DNA from 3 places in the Streptomyces sp. NPDC127038 genome. Region 3 is predicted to be linked to each of the others. Evidence: riboswitches for the same ligand, from Rfam matches in the RefSeq annotation. Region 3 holds a riboswitch; each other region holds the start of a gene.
The links. A riboswitch is a leader RNA that binds a small molecule or an ion and turns the genes downstream of it on or off. The one in region 3 is predicted to bind cyclic di-AMP.

Region 1 (3,248 bases), on a different contig from region 3:
GGTGCTCGTCGGCCATTCGATGGGCGGGCGCGCCGCCCTGCGGGCCGCCGCCGTGCCACAGGTACGGGCCGTGGTGGCGCTGGCGCCCTGGTGCCCGGAGGGCGAGCCGGTGGCGCACCTCCGGGACAAGAGGGTCATCGTGCTGCACGGAGACCGGGACCGGATCACCGACCCGGCGGAGTCCTTCGCCCTCGTCCGCCGGGCCGTGGAGGCGGGCTCCGCCGCGAGCGCCGTGCGGGTCGCGGGCGGTGACCACGCGATGATCCGCCGGGCACGGACCTGGCACCACGCCACGGGCACGACGGTCGCGGGCCTGGTCGCCCGGATCGCCGACGGGCTCGACCCGCTGCCCGCCCAGCGGCCCGGCGCGGAACCCGACGTCCTCTAGGGGCCGTCCGGCCGTTCCGGTGTGCCCGTCGACGCCCACACGTACTGCCCGTCGACGCCACGCACGCACTGTCCGTCGACGCCCCGCGCGTCCTAGCCGCCGGGCGCGTCGAGCCGGTCGTCGGGATGGGGCGTGGGGGAGAGGGAGCGGCGGGAGCCGGACGACGGCCGCGCGGCGGACGAGGGGAGGGGAGCGCCCGTCGACGGGTCCCAGTTGAGGATCCACTCGAAGTCGCGTTGCAGCCGACGGGCCTCGCTCCGTACGAGGGTCGGTATGTCGCCGCGTTCGGAGATCAGTTGGGCGTAGATCGGCGCATCGTGCACGTGGGGATCCTCGACTCGCTCTAGTGGTCCGACGTGCTCCGACGGTACGGGCGCCATGTGTTCCGAGCGGTCCTCCGGCCGGTTCGGTCGCAAACCGGTCGAGGTGTGACCGACGGAAGCCCGCGATGTCGAACGGCGCGCCCGGGAACGCCAGTTCTGTGCACACTTTCGACAGGATCGAGGCACCCGGGCGCTCGACCGGGCGACCGGGTCCCGTGGAGTCCGCCCCGTCGGACGGGAGTCGGGTCCGATCGTCCCGACAAGCCGTGCTCAGCCGCCCTTTCGGGCACGGCGTGTGTCCTCGCCGTCGCGCTGCGGGATGGTGCGATGAAGGTCACGAAAATGTATCGGACATCTGGGACGTGGATCTTCACATCGGGTGCACAACATGGCTAAGTTGGCGACCAGGCCGTCCGACTCCCTCCGGCGAAGCCCGCCGGGCGGCGCGGCCTCCGCCGAGTCCTGCCTGTCCTCGTGGCAGCGGGAGCCGGGGACCCACCGAACTTGGGGTGAATCGGCCAACTGCCTTTCGGGGCAGGGGTCGTAGGGCATACCTTCCGGAATCGTCCGCCCGAACCCGACAGCTAACCCGGTAGGCGGACGACGGAAGGAGCACCACTCCATGGCGCCGGAACGCACCCCGCCCAGTGGCGAAGAAGTCGCCCGCAGGCTCTCGTCCCTCTACGACCAGGCGGAGTTGGCCACCGGCAACTTCAACGGGACCCGCGCTTCGGCGAACTCCACCCGCAGGCCGGGCCGGCGCGGCGGTCAGGGCGGCGGCTCCGATCCCGCCCAGGAAGACCTGATGCGGCAGTGGTTCGACGGGGCGCGTTCCCGCTTCGGACCCTCGGCTCCGGCCATCCTTCCGGCCGACCGGATGCCGGACCGGGGCGCCGAGCCCGCCCGCCCGAAGGAGGGCGCGAGAGGTTCCAGGGGTTCTTCCTCGGATCTCCCCACGGTGTACGAGCTCGAGCAGATCATGCGGCCCGTCGCCGAGTTGACGGCCGCCCCGGTGCTCGAACTGACCGCGGGCCCCTCCTCGGAACCGGCCGCCCGGCCCGTCCTGGAGCTGACCGCGGGCCCGGCCGCCGAGCCCATGGCCGCCGGCGCCCCGGCGGGAGCCGGGGCCGCGGTCCGTGCGGCGCTCCCGCCGGGGGCCGCCCCGGCCGCCGCCTCGCAGAAGGCCTCGCTGCACGGCAGGAAGCAGACCGCCCGGCGCAAGCTCGCCGTGGCGCAGGAGCTGATGGCCCGGCACACGGCCCGGCAGGGCATGGCCGTCCCGCAGCAGCCGCAGGCGCCGGCCATCGAGTACCGGCCGGCCGCCGAGCCCCGGTTCCCGGCCGCCCCGCAGACCGCCGCGTACCAGGCGATTCCCCAGGCCCCCGCGTTCCAGCCCGCCCCGCAGCCCATCGCGTACGAACAGGCGCCCCGGACCCCCGCGTTCCAGCAGGCGCCCCAGGCCCCGTCGTTCCCGTCGGCACCGCAGCCCACGGCCTTCGACACGGGTTCGATGCCTCGCGCGTACGAGACGGGCTCGATGCCCCGTGCGTACGAGACCGGTTCCATGCCCCGTGTGCAGGACACGGGTTCCGTTCCCCGCGCGTACGACACGGGCTCGATGCCTCGCGCGTACGAGACGGGCTCGATGCCCCACGTGCAGGACACCGGCTCCGTGCCCCGCGTGTACGATCCCGCTCCCGCGGCAGACGAGTACAAGTCGGTGCTGCTGCCTCTCTCGTACGAACCGGCGCCCCCGGTCTCCGAGGTCAGATCGGTGCTCCTGCCCCTCTCGTACGAGACCCCGTCCCGGCCCAGCGGATATCAGCCGCCTCCGGCGCCTCCGGTGAGGGAACCCGCGCCGCAGCCGCCCGCGTACGAACCCGCGCCCCCCGCCTACCGGGCCGCCCCCATGCCCCCGGTGAGCGAGCCGGCACCCCAGCCCCCCGCGTACGCACCGGCCCAGCCCGCGGCCGCGTATCAGCCGGCCCCGATGCCCCCGGTGAGCGAGCCCGCGCCGCAGGCCCCCGCCTACGCGTCCGCGCCGACGCCCGCCGCCTACCGGTCGGCCCCGATGCCCCCGGCGAACGAGCCGTCGGCGCCGCCGGTCGACGACACCTGGCGTGAGTCGCTGCGGTCGGCCGGCCGGCAGCAGACGTGGCCCGCCGCTCCCGCCGCCGGAGGCACGAGCCCGGGGTTCGACATCGACAGCCTCGTCGCTCCGGCCGCCCCTCCGGTCGTCGGACAGGACAGCAGGGCCGCGGAGGCCGTCGCCTTCGCCCGCGCGCAGATCGGCATGCCGTGCGTGTGGGGAGCGTCCGGACCCGGGTCGTACGACCCCTCGGGACTCACCCAGGCGGCCTGGAAGAGCGCCGGGGTGATGCTCCCGCGCGCCGTGCAGGAGCAGGCCCAGGCCGGCCCCGCGGTCGCCCTCGGCGACATCCAGCCCGGTGACCTGGTCTTCTTCCACGCCAACGTGAGCCACGTCGGTCTCTACGTCGGCGACGGCATGATGGTCCACGCGCCGAGCCCCGGAGCGC
Region 2 (3,248 bases), on a different contig from region 3:
GAGTTCCTCGTCCGTCAGGACCAGGTCCGCGACGCCCAGCAGGGCAGGGAGCTGCTCGACCGTGCGGGCGGAGGCGATCGGCGCGGCGACCGTCGGCTGCGCGGCGAGCCAGGCGAGGGCGACCGTCGGGACGGCGGCGCCGTGGGACGCGGCGATCTCGTCGAGGGCGGCGAGGACCTTGGGTCCGCGTTCGGTGCCGAGGTGCTTGGCGGCGCCGGCCGCCCGCGCCGAGTCGACGTCCGTGCCGGGGCGGTACTTGCCGGTGAGGAACCCGGAGGCGAGCGCGAAGTAGGGGACGGCCGCCAGACCCGCCTGGGAGGCGACGTCCAGCAGGGCGCCCTCGTAGGTGTCGCGCGAGACGAGGTTGTAGTGCGGCTGGAGCGCGACGTAGCGGGCGAGGCCCTCGCGGTCGGAGAACTCCAGGGACTCCCGCAGCCGCTCCGGCGAGATGTTGGAGGCGGCGATGTGCCGCACCTTCCCGGCCCTCACCAGCTCGTCGAGGGCGCCGATGATCTCTTCGACCGGAACCTCGGTCTTGTCGAAGTGGGTGTAGTAGAGGTCGATGTGGTCGGTGCCCAGGCGGCGCAGCGACGCGTCGGCCGCGGCCTTGATGTTGGCGCCGGACAGCCCCGGGTAGGCGGGGTGCTGGCTGACCTTGGTGGCGACGACGACGTCCTCGCGGTTGCCGCGGGTCTTCAGCCACTTGCCGATGATGGTCTCGGACTCGCCGCCCTCGTTGCCCTCGATCCACGCCGAGTAGGAGTCGGCCGTGTCGAGGAAGTTGCCGCCGGCGGCCGCGTAGGCGTCGAGGACGGCGAAGGAGCTGGTCTCGTCGGCCGTCCAGCCGAATACGTTGCCGCCGAGGGAGAGCGGGAACACCTCGAGGTCGGACGCACCGAGCTTGCGAAGGGAAGTCATGTACGGCCTCAACACCCGCACCGGATGGATGTATTCCACAAGCACCCGTGGAGGGCGGGGGCGGCGGAGGGTGTCCGTGCCTGCCCGACCGGGAGTCCTGACGCAGGGGGGGTGGCGTCAGGACTGCCGGGGATCGGGGATCAGGGGTTGAGGCCCTTGCTGTGGAGCCACGCCATCGGGTCGATGGCGGTGGGGTCGCCGTTCGGGTGCACTTCGAGGTGCAGGTGCGGCCCGGTGACGTTGCCCGTCGCGCCCACGCGTCCGATGACATCGCCGGTGGCGACCTTCTGGCCCACGCTGACGCTGATGGAGGACTGGTGGCAGAACCACAGCTCCGTACCGTCGTCGAGGGTGAGGATCGTGCGGTAGCCGTACGAGCCGGCCCAGCCGGCCTGGGTGACGGTGGCGCTGTGGATCGCCTTGATGAGCGTGCCGGTGGGCGCCGCGAAGTCGAGTCCGGTGTGGTAGCCGGAGGACCAGAGCGCGCCGGCCTCGCCGAAGCGCGAGGTCAGGGTGTACGAGGAGGTCGGCAGCGTGTAGCTCTTGGCGAGTTCGGCGAGGCGCTCCTTCTCGGCCTTGGCCTTGGCCGCGTCCAGCGCCTTCTGCTCCGCCTCCTTCTGCTGCTTGGTGGCGGTCTCCACGGCCTTCTTCGCGGCGGCGCTCTGGGCGGCCTGCTGCGAGGCGGTGTCGGCGCGGTTCTGCTGGGACTTGGCCTGCTGCATGATGCGGTCGCGCAGCGCCTCACCGGCGTCGGTGACACCGTGGGCGGTCTCGGAGCTGGTCAGACCGGCGGTGGTGAGCGGGGTCGAGGAACCCTTGGCGGTGCTGGATCCGCCGTCCGACAGCAGGGCCTTGGCCGACGCGGTGACCGACGACAGGTCGGGCAGCGAGATCGAGACGGGCGCCTTGCCCGGAGCGGCGCTGGCGATGCCGCCGCCGCCGACCGCGGCGATGACGCCGACACCGAGAACCGTGGAACTGCGGGCGAGTCCTCCGCCGCGCTGCTTGCCCGTGCGGTGCCGGCCACGGACGGGAGCGAGAGAATCCGCGGTGGGATTCCACTCCTCCCAGGATTCCTCGTCCTTGTCATAGCCGAAGGTGTGCGTTTCGTTCGGCGCGAACGGGGATGGCTGAGCGGGCCGGTTGGACGCCACGTGGGCGCACTCCTTTCCTTCCATGCCGCCTACCGGGTTAGCTGACGGGTTCGGAGCAGGAAGGTCTCCTACGGGCGACTGCCACCGTGCGACCACGGCGGGTTACGCTCGATTCACCCCACGATGTGGGTCCCCGGTTCCCTTGCGGGATTCGGCGCGTGCGCACGGAGCCACCTCTTGTGACGGCTGTTACGGCCGCGCTGCGTTATCGAACGTTAATAGACCCGGCCACCGAATTCCAAGATGTTCCGAGTGATCGTTAACGGCTTTTGGTCTGGACTTTGGGGTCATGAGCGTTGAAAAACGGGCGAGTTGGCCGCGCGCCGCCGGTACGTGTCACGGGCGCCGCCGTGAAAGCGGGTCGCGGAGGCCCTCAGGAGTGCCCCCGCAGGGGCGCCGGACGGCGAGCAGTGCCATGTCGTCCGTCAGCGCGCCGCCCGTGTGCCGTCGAACGGCCTCGGACAGGGCGGTCAGCAGCCCGTCGGGGCAAGGGAAATCCCGTCCGGCCGACCAGGCCTCCGGATCGAAGAACCGCCCGCGCGGATCGCGGGCCTCGGAGAGTCCGTCGGTGTGCAGGAGCAGCGTCGCCCCGCGCGGGAAGGGTGCCTGGACGGCCGGGGCGTACGGGTCGCCCAGTTCGCTCATTCCGAGGGGCAGCGCGAAGGTCCCGGCGGAGAGGACGGCGAGCGTGCCGTCGGGGCACAGCAGCAGGGGTGGCGGATGGCCCCGGTTGACGACGCGTACGACGCCCTCGCCGTGCGGGATCTCGGCCAGGACCGCGGTGGTGAACTCCTCGGCGGCCTCGGCGTCGTCGTGCCGGGTGCCCGCGCGCGTCAGCGCCCGCTCCAGGCGTCCGGCGACGCCCTGAAGGGTCGCCTCCTGCTCGGCCGCCTCCCGGAACGCCCCGACCACCGTCGCGACGGCGGCCACGGCGGTCATCCCCTTCCCGCGTACGTCCCCGACGACCACGCGTACGCCGTACGGGGAGTCCTGTACGGCGTACAGGTCGCCGCCGATGAACGCGTCCTCCTGCGCCGCCTCGTAGCGGGCCGCGACCTCCAGGCCGGCGATCCGGTCCTCGGGTTCGGGCAGCACGGCGCGCTGGGCGTACTCGGCGATCTCCCGGACCGAGGCGAGCCGTTCGTCGCCGCGCCGGACCACGACGTTGACGAGGAC
Region 3 (3,248 bases):
CAGCCGGTCGCCGTCCCACGCGCGGCGGTCCTGGATCGTCTTCAGGGACCAGAGGTCGAGGACGGGACAGCCGTAGCGGTCCGCGATGGCCCGCACATGACCGTTGTAGGTGGCGATCTTGCCGCGCAGATGCTTGAGCACGGGAACGCCACGGGTGTCGAAGCCGGTGGTCACCATCACGGTGCCCACGGCGGAGGTGAGGTCCGCGACCGCGCGCTCGAAGCGCTCCGCGACCTCGTCGGGGTCGGTGCCGGGACGGATGATGTCGTTCCCGCCGGCGCAGAACGAGACCAGGTCCGGGCCGAGTTCCTTGGCCCGCTGGAGCTGGGTCTCGACGATCTGGTCGAGCAGTTTCCCGCGCACCGCGAGATTGGTGTAGTCGAAGTCGCCCTCGGGCCTGCGGTCCGCGAGAAGGACCGCGAACCGGTCGGCCCAGCCGACGAACGCCCCGTCGGGCCCAGGGTCGCCGACGCCCTCGGTGAAGCTGTCCCCCACCGCCACGTACGACCCGATCACTGATCTGTTGTCATTCTTCGAATCGTCTGCCACATCGAGCATGATTCACCTTTCGATGTGAGCTACGCGACCGTAGGGAAGGGTTGACGGGCGGTGAGATAAGCCACGCGCCAAACGTTGGTCAACTCCGGAATAAGGCCCGCATCAAGGATGTTGAAGCAGCGATCACCCGGATACCCCGGAAAGCGGTCCCGCTCGTACGGCGAAGGCCGGACCCAGGGGATCACGGGTCCGGCCTCCGTCGATGGCCCTGCCGTCAGGAGCAGGAGGTGGGGCGTCAGCCCACGGCGACACCGTGCGAGCGCAGGTACGCCACCGGGTCGACGTCGGAGCCGTAGTCGGGCGTGGTGCGGATCTCGAAGTGCAGGTGCGGTCCGGTCACGTTGCCGGTCGCGCCGGAGAGGCCGATCTGCTGGCCCTCGGTCACGGTCTGCCCCGCGGAGACGGACAGCGACGACATGTGGGCGTACTGGGAGTACTTGCCGTCGGCGTGCTGGATGACGACCTGGTTGCCGTAGGCGCCGCCCCAGCCCGCGGAGACGACGGTGCCCGCCGCGACGGACTTGATGGTGGTGCCGGTCGGGACCACGAAGTCCACACCGGTGTGGTAGCCGCTGGACCACATGCTGCCCGCCACCTTGTAGCCGGTGCCGATGGTGCTGCTGTCGACCGGCAGGGTGTAGCCGGAGGAGCTGCTGGTGGAGCTGCCCGTGGAGGCGGGGGCGGACGCGGCCGTGTCGGCGGCCGGGGTCGCCGCGGACTTCGCCGGGGCCGACGTCCGGGTGGCCGTGTGGGCGACGGAGGCGGCCCTGTGGCCGAGCGACAGCTTCAGCCCGGGGTGGATCAGCGACGGGTCGCTGCCGATGGCGGAGCGGTTGTCGGAGTAGATCTTCTTCCAGCCGCCGGTGACGTTCTGCTCGTCGGCGATCTTCGAGAGGTAGTCGCCGGACTTCACCGCGTACGTCTTCGTCGTGGGGGCCTCGGCGGCCTTGTCGGCGTGGGCGACGGCCGGGGCCTTCTCGACGTGCTGGGCGACGGTGGCCTGGGTCGCGGCGTGGGCGCCCGTGGCTCCCATCAGGGGCAGCGCGAGCGCGGCGCCACCGGTTCCGGCCGCGGCCATGGTGCGGGTGAATCGCAGGGACTTGGGACGGCGGTGCTTACCCTTGGCGGGCATGGCGGATTCCTCTCCGTCGCCTGCGGGGTGAGCTGTCGGGTGCGGGCTGGAGATGCCCGGCCGCGTCGCTGCGCGGCTGTACCCCTAGCCTGTTCCGGGAACCGGACCAGGCACGGAACCTGTGGGTCCCCCGCTCCTGCCGTGTGCGGGTGAGTGTGCGGATTCCGGGCGGCGGCAGGATTGGGCGTCCGTCCGGATTGAGGCAGAACGTAAGCGACATGAGAGCGCGTCGACAACCAGGTCCGGTTTCCGCACGCTCGCCCTTCTTGATCCATGCGGAATTCGCCGTCACCCTCCGTGGAATGACGATCTTCCGGACATCTCAACCCGCCTGGAAACACGGACCTCTTGAGAAACGGCGACGGCAACGCATCGTCACGAATATGACCCTCCTCACGCGACTCGCCCCAGCACCCCCTATTCCAGGGCCAGTTGTCATGAAGGTGCTTATTCGGACAGAGCGGTCAAATGCGCTGTGCGTGGATATCCGGCACATTCGACCTTCCCTCCGGAAAGAGAGATCCGAAACGCGCTTTTGATTCGAACATGCATGCGAATGAATAACTCATTGCCTGAGGAACCCATGTCGTATCGTCGAGAGCGCGAGCAGGTACAACTGCCGACGAGCGGCGCCGAGTCCAGCCCGGCGACGCCGGAGGCCGAAGAGAAGGAGCCCCCGTGACGCAGCAGATCCCGTCGACCGAGCCCGAGCTCGGCGGAGTGCGCAACTTCCGCGACGTGGGCGGGCTGCCCACCGAGGACGGCCGACGCGTGCGCCACGGGCAGCTCTTCCGCAGCGGCCACCTCGCGCACGCCACGGAGGAGGACGCCGCGTTCCTCTCCTCCCTCGGGCTCCACACGATCTTCGACTTCCGCAACGCCGCCGACCAGAAGCTGGAGGGCCCGGACGTCGAGCTGCCGGGCGTGCGGAACGTGAACCTCCCGCTGAGCGACCCGGCGGACGGCAGCGAGTTCTGGAAGATGGTCCGCGACGGCGACATCGACCAGCTCCGCGGCCTCCTCGGCGACGGCAAGGCCGCGAACCGCATGATCGGCTCGTACCGCGCGATCATCCGGGACCGGACGGCCGAGCACTCCCAGGTGCTGCACGCCCTGGCCGACGACAGTGTGCCCGCGCTGATGCACTGCGCGGCGGGCAAGGACCGTGCCGGGCTGTCCATCGCCGTCACCCTGCTCGCCCTCGGCGTCGAGCGCGAGGCGATCGTGGCCGACTACCTGGAGTCGAACGCCACGCACCGCCGCTACAAGGTGCACCGCACCAATTCCTCGGCCGGCGCCTACTCCCCCGAGGTGATGGAACTGCTCAGCCCCCTGTTCGACGCGCGCGCCGAGTACCTGACGGCCGCGTTCGAGACGATCGAGGAGACCTGGGGCGGCGTCGAGGCCTATCTGGAGCAGGGCCTGGGGCTGACGCCGGAGCTGCGGGAGCGCCTGCGCGCGCGGCTCCTGGACTGAGCCGCGCGCGGGCCGGGCGGCTACTGGTTCTGGGCGCCGAGCGTGAAGAGCAGGTAGATGAAGGCCGCGAACAGATGGCCGA

Region 1: it holds a riboswitch for cyclic di-AMP, as region 3 does, so the genes downstream of both, ACFWI4_RS30345 (NlpC/P60 family protein) here and ACFWI4_RS24990 (peptidoglycan DD-metalloendopeptidase family protein) in region 3, are expected to answer to the same signal.
Region 2: it holds a riboswitch for cyclic di-AMP, as region 3 does, so the genes downstream of both, ACFWI4_RS31630 (M23 family metallopeptidase) here and ACFWI4_RS24990 (peptidoglycan DD-metalloendopeptidase family protein) in region 3, are expected to answer to the same signal.

The regions. Positions count from the first base shown of each region.
Region 1 covers NZ_JBHXDQ010000055.1:28,652-31,899, reverse strand. The annotation lists gene ACFWI4_RS30355 (alpha/beta fold hydrolase) at 1-388, shown strand, start outside; gene ACFWI4_RS30350 (hypothetical protein) at 481-711, opposite strand; cyclic di-AMP (ydaO/yuaA leader) riboswitch at 1,155-1,326, shown strand; gene ACFWI4_RS30345 (NlpC/P60 family protein) at 1,334-3,248, shown strand, end outside.
Region 2 covers NZ_JBHXDQ010000059.1:47,557-50,804, reverse strand. The annotation lists gene ACFWI4_RS31635 (aldo/keto reductase) at 1-918, opposite strand, end outside; gene ACFWI4_RS31630 (M23 family metallopeptidase) at 1,059-2,072, opposite strand; cyclic di-AMP (ydaO/yuaA leader) riboswitch at 2,084-2,239, opposite strand; gene ACFWI4_RS31625 (PP2C family protein-serine/threonine phosphatase) at 2,409-3,248, opposite strand, start outside.
Region 3 covers NZ_JBHXDQ010000039.1:50,493-53,740, forward strand. The annotation lists gene ACFWI4_RS24985 (SGNH/GDSL hydrolase family protein) at 1-516, opposite strand, end outside; gene ACFWI4_RS24990 (peptidoglycan DD-metalloendopeptidase family protein) at 794-1,690, opposite strand; cyclic di-AMP (ydaO/yuaA leader) riboswitch at 1,695-1,852, opposite strand; gene ACFWI4_RS24995 (tyrosine-protein phosphatase) at 2,369-3,166, shown strand; gene ACFWI4_RS25000 (DUF6126 family protein) at 3,187-3,248, opposite strand, start outside.